DNA from 3 places in the Bradyrhizobium sp. UFLA01-814 genome. Region 3 is predicted to be linked to each of the others. Evidence: predicted binding sites of a transcription regulator. Region 3 holds the regulator's gene; each other region holds the start of a gene.
The links. Region 3 encodes PhoB, which activates phosphate uptake and scavenging genes when phosphate is short. Its sites were predicted from a motif close to TGTCATNNANCTGTCAT; they were not measured.
Positions count from the first base shown of each region.

Region 1: a site for PhoB is predicted at 3,189-3,205, ahead of PMN64_RS29540 (acetoacetate decarboxylase). Genes of this name have one in related genera too.
Region 2: a site for PhoB is predicted at 2,698-2,714, ahead of PMN64_RS29175 (RNA degradosome polyphosphate kinase). Genes of this name have one in related genera too.

Region 1 covers NZ_JAQOSR010000118.1:23,741-28,868, forward strand. Annotated here, with positions in the region: gene PMN64_RS29530 (carbohydrate porin) at 1-1,022, opposite strand, end outside; gene PMN64_RS29535 (transporter) at 1,071-2,090, opposite strand; gene PMN64_RS29540 (acetoacetate decarboxylase) at 2,220-3,005, opposite strand; gene PMN64_RS29545 (patatin-like phospholipase family protein) at 3,248-4,411, shown strand; partial or broken gene PMN64_RS29550 (carboxyl transferase domain-containing protein) at 4,528-5,128, opposite strand, start outside.
Region 2 covers NZ_JAQOSR010000116.1:7,524-12,651, reverse strand. Annotated here, with positions in the region: gene ppx (exopolyphosphatase) at 1-407, opposite strand, end outside; gene PMN64_RS29175 (RNA degradosome polyphosphate kinase) at 420-2,624, opposite strand; gene PMN64_RS29170 (DnaA ATPase domain-containing protein) at 2,757-3,434, opposite strand; gene PMN64_RS29165 (CDP-alcohol phosphatidyltransferase family protein) at 3,523-4,065, opposite strand; gene purM (phosphoribosylformylglycinamidine cyclo-ligase) at 4,226-5,128, shown strand, end outside.
Region 3 covers NZ_JAQOSR010000040.1:11,922-17,049, reverse strand. Annotated here, with positions in the region: gene pstC (phosphate ABC transporter permease subunit PstC) at 1-574, shown strand, start outside; gene pstA (phosphate ABC transporter permease PstA) at 579-1,424, shown strand; gene pstB (phosphate ABC transporter ATP-binding protein PstB) at 1,421-2,239, shown strand; gene phoU (phosphate signaling complex protein PhoU) at 2,347-3,063, shown strand; gene phoB (phosphate regulon transcriptional regulator PhoB) at 3,210-3,920, shown strand; gene PMN64_RS14590 (GcrA family cell cycle regulator) at 4,179-4,691, opposite strand.

The DNA of each region.
Region 1 (5,128 bases), on a different contig from region 3:
GTCTCGCTGAAGCCGGTGAACAGGAAGCCGCCGTCGACATAGGTGCTGATCAGGTTGCGATCCGACGGGCTGACCGAGGCGCGCATGAAGAACGCGACGCCCTTGTCCGCGTCCGGCCTGGCGCGCGCAAGCAGCTGCTCATAGACCATGAAGATGCCGTTGTCCCGCCGCAGCCATCGCGTGTCGCCGGAGCTGTCGGGATCGGCGAGCGACAGCCCGTCAGCCGAGAAGCGCTGGTCGGCGAACGAGCCCATGTGATACCAGGTGCCGCCGGTGATGGTCGCCGGCAGCCTGCTCTCGCCGATCTCGAACTTGTATTTCAGCTGGCCGATCCACCACGGCGGATCGTTGACGCGGAAATTCAACCCGTGGGCGTTCAAGATCTGCGGATCGTCCGTCCCCTGCGGCGGCGAAGCCGAACCGTCGAACAGTGCGAGATAGGCGGTGATGCGGTCGGACAGATTGGCCTTGAACCGGATGCCGGGCACGGCAAGTGGCGGCGACGGTCCGCCGGCCGGCAGAATGGTGCCGACAATGCCGGGCCAGCCCAGCGCCGAATTGATGAAGATGTCGTCGTACTGGCTGTCGATGAACTCGACGTCCGAGCCCTGCTGGCCGACGCGCACCGAAAGTTTGCCGCCGAGCAGCTTCTGCTCGATCCAGAATTCATAGAGCCGCGTCGCCGGCAGCGACTCGACGCCGGACACCAGGAACAGGTTGCCGACATAGCTCCGCGACAGCCCGTCGCCGTGGATCTGGTACATGTTGGCGTGGAAGGTCGCGCCGTTCCAGCCCATCGCCTTCTCGAGGTCGATGGTGGTGCCGAGATCGAGACGGCCGGTATAGGCCGCGCCGTTGCTGACGCCGCCGGAGACGTTGGAAAACCCCTCACCGATATAGGTCAGGCTGAACTGGTAGCCGGCCTCCTCGAGCGCAGCGCGGGTATCCGCGATCCGATCGGCCACGGCCTTGTCTTCCGCATGCGCCGGCGCGCCGAGCGCGAGGGCCGCGGCCACCAACATCGCGCGGGAAAGAACTCTGCACATCGGGAATGCCGCGGTGCGCTCGCGCTATTTGACGATGCCGAGCCGCCGCATCAGCAGATAGGCCAGCAGCGCCGACCCGGCCAGCAGGCCTGCGGCCACCAGAAATCCGCTGTCGACATCGGTCAGCGGCAATCCCTTGGTGTTCATGCCGAAGATGCCGGTGACGAGCGTCGGCGGCAGCAGCATCATGGTGACGACGGACAACGCGTGGAGATCCTTGTTGCTCTCCTCCTCGAGCTTGAAGCGCAGCTCCTCCTCCAGCAGGCGGCTGCGCTCGTGCAGTTCGACGATGTCGTGGTCGAGACCGTCGAGCCGCTGCGCGAGCTTGCCGGCCTGCAGCCGCAGCGCCGGGCTGAGATCGTCGGTGTTCTTCTGCTCGAGCCGGTGGAACAGCACACGCAGGCCCGCGAGCTGGCGATGCAGGCGCACGCAGGTGCGGCGCATCCGGCTCAGATTCTTGCGCAGCTCCGATCCGGTATCCTCGGCCAGCACCCGCTCCTCGATCGCATCGATATCGGTGCCGATCTTGTCGGCCATGCGGTCCATGGTGTCGGCGATCTCGTCGACGATCTTCTCCAGCAGTGCCGCGACGCTGCCGACGCGATGGCCGCCCTCGAGCACGCGGCGCGTCGCATCGGCGGAGCACAGCGCCTGATGGCGACCGCTGACCAGCAGGCGCTCGGTCATCGCAAAGCGCAAAAAGCCGGTCTCCCGGGTCGCGGCCTCAACATCCCGCACCAGGTCGGAAAACACGCCGTACACGCAATTGTCGACGACGTGGATCTGCTGGAAATTGTCGTTCGACAGCAAGAGGTCCCGCGCCAGCTGCGGGATGTGCATGTTGGCGAGCCATGCCCGGGTACGGACGTCGGTCAGGTTGAAGTGCAGCCACAGCCGTCCGTCATGGCTCGGCTCGATCGGCGCATCGATCGGAAGCGCCTCGGCGCGGCCGTCGTGATGCAGGCGGAACGCCCAGACCAGACCGGGGACCGCCTCGCGGGTCAGCAGCGACCCGACCGGAGCGGGAGGTGGATCAGCCAGCATGGCCGGCCCCCAAAGCAACCGCGCGAAATGACATGCCCAAACCCTCGCCCACGCGCAAAACCGAGCAAGCGCGTCCTTCGTCACAACATTGGAGGACGCGGCCGTTACAGTTTTATGTCAGCGCCAGCCCTACTCGGCGGCCAGGCCGGTCGGCGCGGCCGCTTCTGCCGCTTCCTTGTTGTAGTCGTGGACCACGCGACCGAACGGCAGCGTCAGGTCGGCGAGGAAGTGATGCGCGCCGACGACACGCTTGACCGGGAAATCGGCGACCGGTGCGTTGACGTGGGGCACAAGATGCAGCCGGCCCGGTCCGATCCAGGAGTCCTTGACGACGATGTCGGTCAGATTGATCGCGACCAGCTGGCAGACCTCGAGATGGCCGTCGACGCCGGGGATCATCTTCAGATTAACTTGCGTCTTCGACAGCGTAGCGCGGGTGACGTCGCCATTGCCCGCCATGCTCTCGTGCTTGTAGCCCATCGTGCCCATCGCGACGAGCTGGCCGGCATATTCCAGCGTACCGGTCAGCGTGTCCTTGACGATCTCGAGCTTGGGATGGGCGTACTTTTTCGGAAAGCCCCAGATCTCGCGGCCGGCCGCGATCGGCGGATCATCGTCGAGATACATCTGGCAGACGAAGTTGACCTCTTCGCCATGCAGGCGCGCGGGGATCACGAGGCCCGACTCGGTGTAGCTGCCGAAGCCGGAGCTGTCGGGCATCTTGATCCATTCGTAATGCACGATCGCCTGCTCGATCGGCTCCAGCGGCTCGGGCAGACCGGCGCGGATCAACTCCGGATCGGTCTCATAGGTGATGACAAGGAATTCGCGATCGATGAAGCGATACGGACCGGCAGGATAGCTCGGGCCGGCGGCCGGCATCGACGGAAGCTTGAGCAGATCTTCCCTGCGCATCGCAATAACCCCCTGTTTGAAAAATTTGCCCGGAAGCTAACGGCCGAGATTGACAGCGATGTGAGGGATTTCCGTCAGGTGCGTGACCTGCGGTTGCGCTTGCGTGACCCGCGTCGCGCTGCCGAGGCCAATGCTAACCATGCAGGCAGGCATGCCGGATGCACCGAGCGTGGGCGCCGCAATTGTCATCACCGCGTCATCGGCGCGCTGAATTCTCGCCGCGAATTTTTGGAGTGTCTGATATGGACGCGCGAACCCCGCATTTCGACGACATCGATCACGCGACGCCGGGCTGGCGTCCCGAGGGCTGCGATCGCGTGGCCCTGGTCCTGCAGGGCGGCGGCGCACTCGGCGCCTATCAGGCCGGCGTCTATCAGGCGCTTCATGAATCCAACATCGAGCCCGACTGGGTCTGCGGCGTCTCGATCGGCGCAATCAACTCGGCGATCATCGCCGGCAATCCGCCCGAAAAGCGGCTGGAGCGGCTGCACACATTCTGGGATCGCATCACCAGCCGCAAGATCTGGCACTACACGCCGGACGGCGACGTCTTCCGCAAGGCGCGCAATCTCACCAGCTCATGGCTGACGACGACGCTGGGCCAGCCCGGCTTCTTCACCCCGCATCAGACCAATCCGTGGTTCAGCCTGGCCGGCGCGCGCACCGCCACCAGCTACTACGACACCACGCCGCTGCGCGAGTCCCTGCTCGAGCTGGTCGATTTCGACCGCATCAATTCCAAGAAGATACGCTTCGCGGTCGGCGCGGTGAACGTGCTTTCCGGCAACTTCATCTATTTCGACAATGCCCATGACGAGATCATTCCCGAGCACATCATGGCGAGCGGCGCGCTGCCGCCTGCGCTGCCGATGGTGAAGGTCGGCACCGATCATTTCTGGGACGGCGGCATCGTCTCCAACACGCCGCTGCAGCATCTGCTCGACCAGGAAGACAACATGAACTCGCTGGTGTTCCAGGTCGACCTGTTCTCGGCGCGCGGCGCGCTGCCCCGCGACATCCAGGACGTGATGGCCCGGCACAAGGACATCATGTATTCGTCGCGTACCCGCTACAACACCGACGTCTATCGCAAGACCTACAATCTGCGCACCGCCCTGCACAGCGCGCTGGGAAAAATCCCCGACGATCAGCTCTCGGACGAGGAGCGCCAGCTCAAGAAGGCAAACGCCCGGCTGCCCGGCATCACGCTATTGCAGCTGATCTATCAGCAGAAGGCCTATGAGGGCGACGCCAAGGACCACGAATTCTCCGGCACCTCGATGCGCGAGCATTGGGTGAGCGGGCACGAGGACACCAAGCGCTCGCTGAAGCGGCGCGAATGGATCAAGATGCCCGAGAACGGCATGGGCATCGTGATCCACGACGTGCATCGGGAAGCCGAGTAGAGGCGCGGTCGCTCCTTCACCGTCATTGCGAGCGAAGCGAAGCAATCCATGTCACCGCTTGCGGAGGTGTGGATTGCTTCGTCGCTACGCTCCTCGCAATGACGGCTGGAGAGCCCTTACGGCCGCGTCGACATGTTGCTCGGCGGCCCGGCCTTGCGGATCGGTTCGGCGAGGCGTGCGAACTCGCAGAGCAGCGAGCGCGTCTTGCGCGGGTCGATCACCTCCTCGACCCAGAACTTCTCGGCCGAGCGGAACGGCGAGCGCAGCTTGTTGAGGCGATCCTCGATCTCGCGCAGCTTGGCGGCGGGATCGGCGGCCGCATCGATCTCGGCGCGATAGGCCGCCTCGATGCCGCCCTCGAGCGGCAGCGAGCCCCAATAGGCCGACGGCCACGCATAGCGCATCGAGAAGCGGTTGGCCGGCTGATGCACCACGCCGGCGACGCCGAAGGCGTTGCGGATGATGATGGTGCACCACGGCACCGTGCTCTGGTTGACCGCCGCCATCGCCCGCACGCCGTGGCGGATGGTCGCCGTCTTCTCCGCCTCGAGCCCGATCATGAAGCCGGGGCAGTCCATCAGATAGACCACCGGCAGATGGAAGGTCTCGGCGAAGTCGACCCAGCGCACCACCTTCTGGCAGGCGTCCGCGGTCCACGACCCGCCATAGTGGAAGGGATCGCTGGCGAGCAGCAGCACCGCCCTGCCCTCGATCCGC
Region 2 (5,128 bases), on a different contig from region 3:
CCGTTGGGGTTGTGCACGCCCGAGACGACGCCGAGCGCGGACAGCTTTGCTTCACGCGGCCCGGTGAGAATCTCGATCTTGGCGCCGCAGATGCGCTCGGCCTTGGCGATGAAGTCCGGACCGTTCTTGGCGTCGCGGCAGGCCGCGGTCGCGATCGCGTAGACGCGGCCGACCTGCTGAATCCTGCACAGCGCGCGAAAACGGCGCAGCGCGGTGAGCGCCTTGTTGACGGCATCGGTTGCGAGCAGGCCGGTGCTCTGCACCTCGCGCCCGAGCCCGCAGAGCGCCTTCTCGTTGAAGATGGTGATGAGGCTGCGCGCCATCGCCTCGTAAACCACGAGACGAACCGAGTTCGAGCCGATATCGATGACAGCGACGCTGGAAGCGCGCTTCCGCGGTCGCTTCACCGTAAGGCCCCCTTAAGACGATGGCTGCTGTCGCTCGTTGCGACGCGTGAGACGGCGCGGTGAAGATTCCTTGAGAGACTTACCACGGCCGGACAGACTCGGATTTGTCATGAAGTAGTCATGCAGATTGAAGGGCTCTTCGCCTTTCGCGGCCTTCATACGCGTTGACGACCCATCCGGCAACAATTGCCAGCTCTGCTCGGTGTCCTTCAGATTCGCGACCATGATCTGTTCGAGAACCTGCTGATGCACCGTGGGATTTTGCAGCGGACAGAGAACCTCGACGCGGCGGTCGAGGTTCCGCGGCATCATGTCGGCGGACGAGATATACACAGCAGCTTTTGTGCTCGGCAGGCCTTGGCCCATGCCGAAGCAATAGATTCGGCCGTGTTCCAGGAACCGGCCGATCACCGATTTGACGCGGATGTTCTCGGACAATCCCGGCAGCCCCGGCCGCAGGCAGCAGATGCCGCGCACCACGAGTTCGACCGAGACGCCGGCCTGCGAGGCCTCGTACAGCGCGTCGATGATATCAGGGTCGACCAGCGCGTTCATCTTCATCCAGACCGCGCCGTGCCGGCCGTGCTTGACGTGGGCGATCTCGCCGTGGATGTGCTCGATGATCCGCTTGCGCAGCGTCAGCGGAGACACCGCCATCTTCTCGATGTCGCTCGGCTCGGCATAGCCGGTGATGTAGTTGAAGACCCGCGCGACGTCGCGGCCGATGATCGGATCCGAAGTGAAGTAGGAGAGGTCGGTGTAGATGCGTGCGGTGACCGGGTGATAGTTGCCGGTGCCGGTGTGCACATAGGTCGTGAGATTGCCGCCCTCGCGGCGCACCACCATCGACAGCTTGGCATGCGTCTTCAATTCGATGAAGCCGTAGACCACCTGCACGCCGGCGCGTTCGAGGTCGCGCGCCCAGCGGATGTTGGCTTCCTCGTCGAAGCGCGCCTTCAGCTCGATCAGCGCGGTCACCGACTTGCCGGCTTCGGCGGCTTCCGCCAGCGCGCGCACGATCGGCGAATTGTTCGAGGTGCGATAGAGCGTCTGCTTGATCGCGACCACGTCGGGATCGCGTGCCGCCTGCTGCAGGAACTGCACCACGACGTCGAAGGATTCGTAGGGGTGATGGACCACGAGGTCCTTCTGGCGGATGGCGGCGAAGATATCGCCGCCATGATCGCGCACCCGCTCGGGATGGCGCGGCACATAGGGCGGGAATTCGAGGTCGGGGCGATTGAGGCGGGTGAGCTGCGACAGCTCGTTCATCGCCAGCACGCCGTCGACCAGGATCACTTCGTCGTCGGCGGCCGACAAGGCGTGCTGCACGAAGATGCGCAGCTCCTCGGGCATCGTGGCCTCGATCTCGAGCCGGATCACCGACCCGCGGCGGCGGCGCTTGAGCGCGGTCTCGAACAGGCGAACGAGGTCTTCGGCCTCTTCCTCGATTTCGAGTTCGGAGTCTCTGATGATGCGGAATGCGCCCTGGCCCTTGACGGTGTAGCCGGGGAACAGGCGGCCGATGAACAGGCCGGTAGCCTGCTCGAGCGTGATCAGCCGCGCCGGCGCGCCTTCCTTGGTGGAGGGGATGCGGATGAATCGGTCGATCTTGCCGGGCATGCGGATCAGCGCGTTCATCGCCTTGCCGTCGGCGATCCGCGACAATTGCAGCGCCACCGTGAAGCCGAGATTCGGGATGAACGGAAAGGGATGCGCCGGATCGATCGCCAGCGGCGTCAGCAGCGGGAAGATGTTGTGGAGGAAGTGATCCTCGATCCAGCTGCGCTCGGACTTGGTGACGTCGCGGCCGTCGACCAGCTGGATGCCGACCTTGGCCAGGATATCCCGCAGGTCGCTCCAGATCGCCTGCTGGTCGGAGGCGAGCTGCGAGACGGTCTTGTTGATCATCACGAGCTGCTCGGCCGGCAGCAGGCCGTCCGGGCTGCGCTCGGTAATGCCCTCGCGGACCTGCGCCTTGATGCCGGCGACACGGACCATGAAGAACTCGTCGAGGTTATTCGCCGAAATCGACAGGAAGCGGACCCGCTCCAGCACGGGATGGCCGAGATTGACCGATTCCTCGAGCACCCGCCGGTTGAAGTGCAGCCAGGAGAGCTCCCGGTTGATGAAGCGCTCGGGGCTGGTCGCGATTGCGGGAATGGCAGGAAATTCCGCCTCTTTTTCTTTGATTTCAGTAGCTTGTGCCGAGTCCATCAAGTGCTGGTCCAATTCAGGGCAGGGGCCGGGGCGGTCTAGCCGAGAGCCGCAGAAACCATGTGATATTGCGATGACGTTTCGATGACATTGATGTTCCGCTCGCCTGCGCCGTCAAGCCGCGGGGACCGGTCAGGCATCGCGCAACAGCTCCGCCGCCAGCGCCCGTGTGACCGGACGGCCGAGCCGGAGTGCCTCGGTATCGAGCAGCTCGACCGCCTGCCGGACGGCAACGTAGGAACGCTCGATCCGGTTGCTCAGATAGCTGACGAGCGGTTCGTCCACGCTCATCTGGCGGTCGGCGCAGAACTTGACGATCAGGCCGCGGAACAGCTGGTCGTCGGGCGGCAGCAGCGTCACGGTCGGCACCGCGCGCAGCCGCGACCGCAGGTCGCGCAATTCGATCTCGAACGCCGAGGGCGGAACGCGCGCCGTGATCAGCACGTAGGCATCGTCCTGGCGCGCCAGATTCATCAGATGAAACATCGCGCGCTCGTCGAAATCCGCCGGCCTCAGGTCCTCGACGACGAGCGCACCGGTTGCAAGCGCGGTCGGCACCGTGTCGGCGGTCAGCGCATGCGCCGCGGTCGAGCGCGCGCCGGCGCTCTCGGCCCAGATCGCGGCGAGGTGGCTCTTGCCGGCGCCGTCAGGCCCAACCAGCAGCATGATTCGGTTCGGCCAGTCCGGCCAACCGTCGATCAGCGCCAGCGCAGCCTCATTGGCGGGGCCCTCGAGGAAATCGTCGCGGGTCAGCTTCTCCTCGTGCGGCAGGGCCAAGGCCAATTGACGAGGTTGAACGCTACTGGCCACACAAGTCTCCAAACCACCCTATTTTAGCTATGCGCAAACGCGTCGCGTTTGTCGCGGGAAAACCGGCTTCGACTTTTCCGGATCCCGCCTACCGAGCTTCGATCGTGCTCATGTGCCGCACCCACTCCACGAGATAGAGGGACACCGAACCCAAAGTAAAGATCGTGACCAGGCCCATCAGGATCCAGTCGTAAGGATGCGGCTCGAAGCCGAAGCCGAGCGAGGCTAGCACCAGCGCCGCGAACGCGACCTGCGCTACCGTGTTCAGCTTCGACACCATCAGCGGCTTCATCTCGACCGGCTTGTCGAACAACCATGACACAATCACGGCGGAGACGATCATGATGTCGCGCGACACCACGAGAATCACGATCCAGCGCGGCACCGCGCCCCAGATTCCGAGCGCGACATAGATCGACACCAGGAGCGCCTTGTCGGCGAGCGGATCGAGCAGGGCGCCGAGCTCGCTCGTCATGTTGAAGCGCTTCGCGAGGAAACCGTCGACCGCGTCCGAGACGCCGGCGATCACGAAGATCGCGAACGCAATCTCCATCTGACTGGACACGATGGCCCAGACGATCACCGGCACCAGGATGATGCGGCCGAGGGTGATGATGTTCGGAATGCTCAACTTGGATCGCTTCCCGGCTAGAAGCCTGATTTTACTCGATATCCGGCTCTTTTGCGCAGCCGCCTTGTGTTATCTACATAGTATCGCGGCGGCAGCGCCGCGAGCCATTGCGCGGGGGCGGAATTCCTCGTAACCAGCCCCTGATCATCTGGAATTGGGCATGACCGAGCGCAAAAACGGGCTCACTTACGCGGATTCGGGTGTCGATATCGACGCCGGCAATCGACTGGTCGATCTGATCAAGCCGATGGTGCGAGCCACCGCGCGGCCTGGCGCGGACGCCGAGATCGGCGGTTTCGGCGGGCTGTTCGACCTCAAGGCCGCCGGCTTCAAGGATCCGGTTCTGGTGGCCGCGACCGATGGCGTCGGCACCAAGCTGAAGATCGCGATCGAGACCGGCATTCATGGCGGTATCGGCATCGATCTGGTCGCGATGTCGGTCAACGACCTCGTTGTGCAGGGCGCGGAACCGCTGTTCTTCCTCGACTATTTCGCCTGCGGCAAGCTGCACCCGGAGGCCACCGCGCAGATCGTCGCCGGCATCGCCGAAGGCTGCCGCGAATCCGGCTGCGCGCTGATCGGCGGCGAAACCGCGGAGATGCCCGGCCTCTACAAGGATGGCGATTACGACCTCGGCGGCTTTGCGGTCGGCGCGGCCGAGCGCGGCACCTTGCTGCCGACCGCGGATATCGCGGCGGGCGATGCCGTGATCGGGCTGGCCTCCTCCGGCGTGCACTCCAACGGCTATTCGCTGGTGCGCAAGATCGTCGAGCAGTCCGGCGTTGCCTATGACGCGCCGGCGCCGTTCGCGCCGGTCATGACGCTCGGCGCGGCGCTGCTGACGCCGACCAGGCTCTATGTGAAATCCTGCCTGCGCGCGATCCGCGACACCGGCGCCGTGAAAGGCCTCGCCCACATCACCGGCGGCGGGTTCACCGACAACATTCCGCGCGTGCTGCCGAAGCATCTCGGCGTCGGCATTGATCTGGCGCGGCTGCCGGTGCTGCCGGTGTTCAAATGGCTGGCCGAGCAGGGCGGCATCGCCGAGCTCGAGCTGCTGCGC
Region 3 (5,128 bases):
CTACGGCATGTGGGGCTTCTTCGTGCTGGGCCCGTTCCTGGCCAACACCTTCCAGCCCTTCATGATCCGGATCTTCGAAGGCGTCCCGGTGCTGGGCGCGGTGTTCGCCGGTCCGCCGTCCTATCTCAGCCTGTTCAACGCCGCGCTGATCCTTGCGATCATGGTGCTGCCCTTCATCACCGCGATCTCGGTCGACGTGTTCAAGACCGTGCCGTCGGTGCTGAAGGAAGCCGCCTACGGCATGGGCTGCACCACCTGGGAAGTCGTCCGCAACGTCGTGATCCCCTACACCCGCGTCGGGGTGATCGGCGGCATCATGCTGGCGCTCGGCCGCGCCCTCGGCGAGACCATGGCGGTGACCTTCATCATCGGCAACTCGTTCCGGATCTCGTCGTCGATCTTCGCGCCGGGCACCACGATCTCGGCGGCGATCGCTAGCGAGTTCGCCGAGAGCGACGGCCTGCATCAGTCCGGCCTGATCCTGCTGGGCCTGCTGTTGTTCGTGCTGACCTTCTTCGTGCTCGCCGGCGCGCGGCTGATGCTGATGCGGCTTGAAAAGAAGGCGGGGAAGTAACGCCATGAACCCGATCTACAAATCCCGCCGCCGCAGCGACATCGTCATCCGCGCACTCTGTGTCGGCGCGGCGCTGTTCGGCGTCACCTGGCTGGCGCTGATCCTGATCACGCTGCTCTACAACGGCCTTGCCGGCCTCAGCGTGCAGCTGTTCACCCAGAACACGCCGCCGCCCGGCTCGACCGAAGGCGGCCTGCTCAACGCCATCGTCGGCTCGGTCATCATGACCGTGATCGGCGTCGGCATCGGCGCGCCGCTTGGCCTGTTCGCCGGCACCTACCTCGCCGAATACGGCAAGCACGACAAGCTGACCTCGGTGATCCGCTTCATCAACGACATCCTGCTCAGCGCGCCGTCGATCATCATCGGCCTGTTCATCTATGGTGCGGTGGTGGTGCCGATGCGCGGCTTCTCGGCGATCGCAGGCAGCCTCGCGCTCGCGGTGATCGTGATCCCGGTCGTGCTGCGCACCACCGAGGACATGCTGCTCTTGGTGCCCAATCCGCTGCGCGAGGCCGCCTCCGCGCTCGGCCTGCCGCGTTCGCTGGTGATCAAGCGGATCGCCTATCGTGCCGCGCGATCGGGGCTGATCACCGGCGTGCTGCTGGCGACCGCCCGCGTCGCCGGCGAGACCGCGCCGCTGCTGTTCACCGCGCTGTCGAACCAGTTCTTCAGCCTGGATCTGACCAAGACGATGGCCAACCTGCCGGTGACCATCAACAACTTCGTGCAGAGCCCCTACGCCTACTGGAAAGAGCTGGCGTGGAGCGGTGCGCTGCTCATTACATTCACCGTGCTCGCGTTGAATATCGGCGCGCGTATCCTTGGTGCCGAAAGGGCCGCAAAATGACCGAGCTTTCCGTCTCCACGACTGCCGCGGGCCACGTTCCCCAGGTTCCGCTGCCTGAAGCGCCGCCGAAAGTCACGGTGCGCAATCTCAATTTCTATTACGGCGAGCACCACGCGCTGAAGAACATCAACCTGACGCTCGGCACCAACCGCGTCACGGCGTTCATCGGCCCGTCCGGCTGCGGCAAGTCGACCCTGCTGCGCATCTTCAACCGGATGTATGACCTCTATCCGGGCCAGCGCGCGGTCGGCCAGCTGATGCTGGACCAGACCAACATTCTCGACCCCAAGCTCGACCTCAACTTGCTGCGCGCGCGGGTCGGCATGGTGTTCCAGAAGCCGACGCCGTTCCCGATGACGATCTACGAGAACATCGCCTTCGGCATCCGCCTCTACGAGAAGATCTCGAAGTCCGAGATGGACGACCGGGTCGAGAAGGCGCTGCGCGGCGGCGCGCTGTGGAACGAGGTCAAGGACAAGCTGAACGCGTCCGGCCTGTCGCTCTCCGGCGGCCAGCAGCAGCGCCTGTGCATCGCGCGCACCGTGGCGGTGCGCCCCGAGGTGATCCTGTTCGACGAGCCGTGCTCGGCGCTCGACCCGATCTCGACCGCCAAGGTCGAGGAGCTGATCCAGGAGCTCTCCGAGGACTACACGATCGCGATCGTCACCCACAACATGCAGCAGGCGGCGCGCGTCTCCGACAAGACCGCCTTCATGTATCTCGGCGAGCTGATCGAGTTCGACGACACCAACAAGATCTTCACCTCACCGAGCGATCGGCGCACCCAGGACTACATCACCGGCCGGTTCGGTTGACCGGCGCATGATCCGGAAAAGTGGAAACCGGTTTTCCGATCAGGGCATGCTAAAATTCAGGACACGAAACCATGATCCCCGGGATCATGGTTTGAGGGAGACAAGCGATGGCTTCTGAACATACCGCCAAGGCATTCGACAGCGACCTGCAGGAGTTGACCCGCCTGGTCGCCGAGATGGGCGGCCTGGTCGAGCGGATGATTACCGAGTCGGTCGACGCGCTGATCCGTCGCGACGTCGCGCTCGGCAAGCGCGTGGTCGCCGCCGACATCGAGATCGACAATCTGCAGCGCAACATCGAAGAGCGCGCGGTGCTGACGATCGCGCGCCGCCAGCCGATGGCGATCGACCTGCGCGAGATCGTCAGCGCGATGCGCGTCGCCACCGACCTCGAGCGGATCGGCGACCTCGCCAAGAACATGGGCAAGCGTGTCGCGGCGCTGGAGAGCGATTTCCAGCCGCTGAAGCTGATCCGCGGCCTCGAGCACATGACCGACCTCGTGCTGTCGCAGGTCAAGTCGGTGCTCGACGCCTACGCCGCGCACGACCTGCCGGCGGCGATGAACGTCTGGAAGGGCGACGAGGAGGTCGATGCGATCTGCACCTCGCTGTTCCGCGAACTGCTCACCTACATGATGGAAGATCCGCGCAACATCTCGTTCTGCATCCATCTGATGTTCTGCGCCAAGAACATCGAGCGGATCGGCGATCACGCTACCAATATCGCAGAGACCGTGTTCTACATGATCGAGGGCCAGCAGATCACCGACAAGCGCCCGAAGGGGGACATGACCACTTTTGCCACCACGGTGCCGGGCAACTGAAGGCATCATCGGCAAGCGCGAAACCGGCAAGAGTGAAACTGGACGATCCTCGCGACAATTCGTTTCCGCGGGGACTATGCTCAAGGAAGTAAGCGTTTCGGTTTGCGTCTGGGCAACGGATCACCACAGAGAAAGAACTTAAACCGATGAGCGCACGCATTCTGGTAGTCGAAGACGAGGAAGCGCTGACGACGCTGTTGCGCTACAACCTCGATGCGGAAGGCTACGATGTCGAGACGGTGGGGCGCGGCGACGATGCCGACACGAGGCTGAAGGAGCGCGTTCCCGACCTCGTGGTCCTCGACTGGATGCTGCCGGGCCTGTCCGGCATCGAGCTGTGCCGCCGCCTGCGGGCGCGGCCCGAGACCAAGCAGCTTCCGATCATCATGCTGACCGCGCGCGGCGAGGAAAGCGAGCGCGTGCGCGGGCTTGCCACCGGCGCCGACGATTACATCGTCAAGCCGTTCTCGGTGCCGGAGCTGCTGGCGCGGGTGAAGGGCCTCTTGCGCCGCGCGAGCCCGGAGCGGCTTGCAACCGTGCTGACCTATGGCGACATCGAGCTCGACCGCGAGAAGCGCCGCGTGGCGCGCTCGGGCCGCCCGATCGATCTCGGGCCGACCGAGTATCGCCTGCTCGAATTCTTCCTCGAGCATCCCGGCCGCGTGTTCAGCCGCGAGCAACTGCTCGACAGCGTCTGGGGCCGCGACATCTACATCGATGAACGCACCGTCGACGTGCATATCGGCCGCCTGCGCAAGCTGCTCAATCCGGGCCGCGAGCAGGATCCGATCCGCACCGTGCGCGGCGCCGGCTACGCGCTCGACGACCGCTTTGCCAAGGCCGAGCCGCAGCCGTAATGGCCGTTGCGGGATTCATATCCCGTAGCACGGTGTCGTCCCGGCCTAGTGCGCAATTGCGCACGGGAGCCGGGACCCATACGCCGCGGCCGGCGTAATCGGCACGGGGCCAGACGGCTTTCTAACAACACGCATTAGTGGTTATGGGTCCCGGCTTTCGCCGGGACGACGCCGATGATGTAACGGGCCACGCGCCATAAAAAAATCCCCGCTTTCGCGGGGATTTGTTTTTCAGGTCTTCCGTAGTTTCCCGAGTGCTCACTTGATCTGCGGTTTCGCCGACGGCCGGCGGCGATCGGCGGCGGGCTGGTAGGCGACGCGCGAGTGATGCGCGCAATAGGGCAGGCCGCCGAGCGCCTTGCCGCCGCAGAAGAAGAATTCCGGGCTTGAGGGATCGCCGACCGGCCAGTGACAGGTGGCCTCGTTGAGTTCGAGCAGCGACAGCCGCTGGCTCATCGGCACCACATTGTCGTAGGAGATCGGATCGGGCTCCATCTCGACCTCGAAGGCGTGCGCCAGCGCGGTGTTGCCGCGGGACACCGGGCGCGCCACCCGCATCATGTGCTGGGCGGGGCGGGCCTTGCGCTGCCGCGGCGCGGCCGTGGAGGGGGCCTTGGCGCGGCCGGAGAGGCCGAGCCGATGCACTTTGCCGATCACGGCGTTTCGCGTCACATTGCCAAGTTCCGCCGCGATCTGGCTGGCCGACAGGCCAGACTCCCAGAGTTTCTTCAGCTGCTCGACGCGATCGTCGGACCAGGTCAATACAGTCATCGCATTCTTCCCTTCGCGTAGCGCCGGCCAATCATTGGAGCGGCGCTGCGAGCCAATCTGGACAAATATCCCTGCGGCCAGAATCCCTTAGCCCTCGCCGGGCGCGGTCTTGCGCCCGAACGTTTACGCGCGATACGAAGGCTACTTAGAGGGTCCAGTACTGCCGCACGAGATGTCGTACCCGACAGGCCAAACGCTACAATATGGCGTGACTCTGGCGCAAGAGTCCGCGGCCGTGCGTCCACATGTTCCGATACAGTTAAGCATTGCGATGAGGCTTTTCCACCGCACCGGAATGCTCCGGATTGCGCTCGTTTCGCATTGCAGGAAGGCCACTTCGTGGCGATTGACACCTACCGACCGCAGCATAGAATGTCCGCCACGTGCCGCCCGCAAAGGCGGCCGTTTTGTTTTCCGAAGCTGGCCGTTGCTGCGCT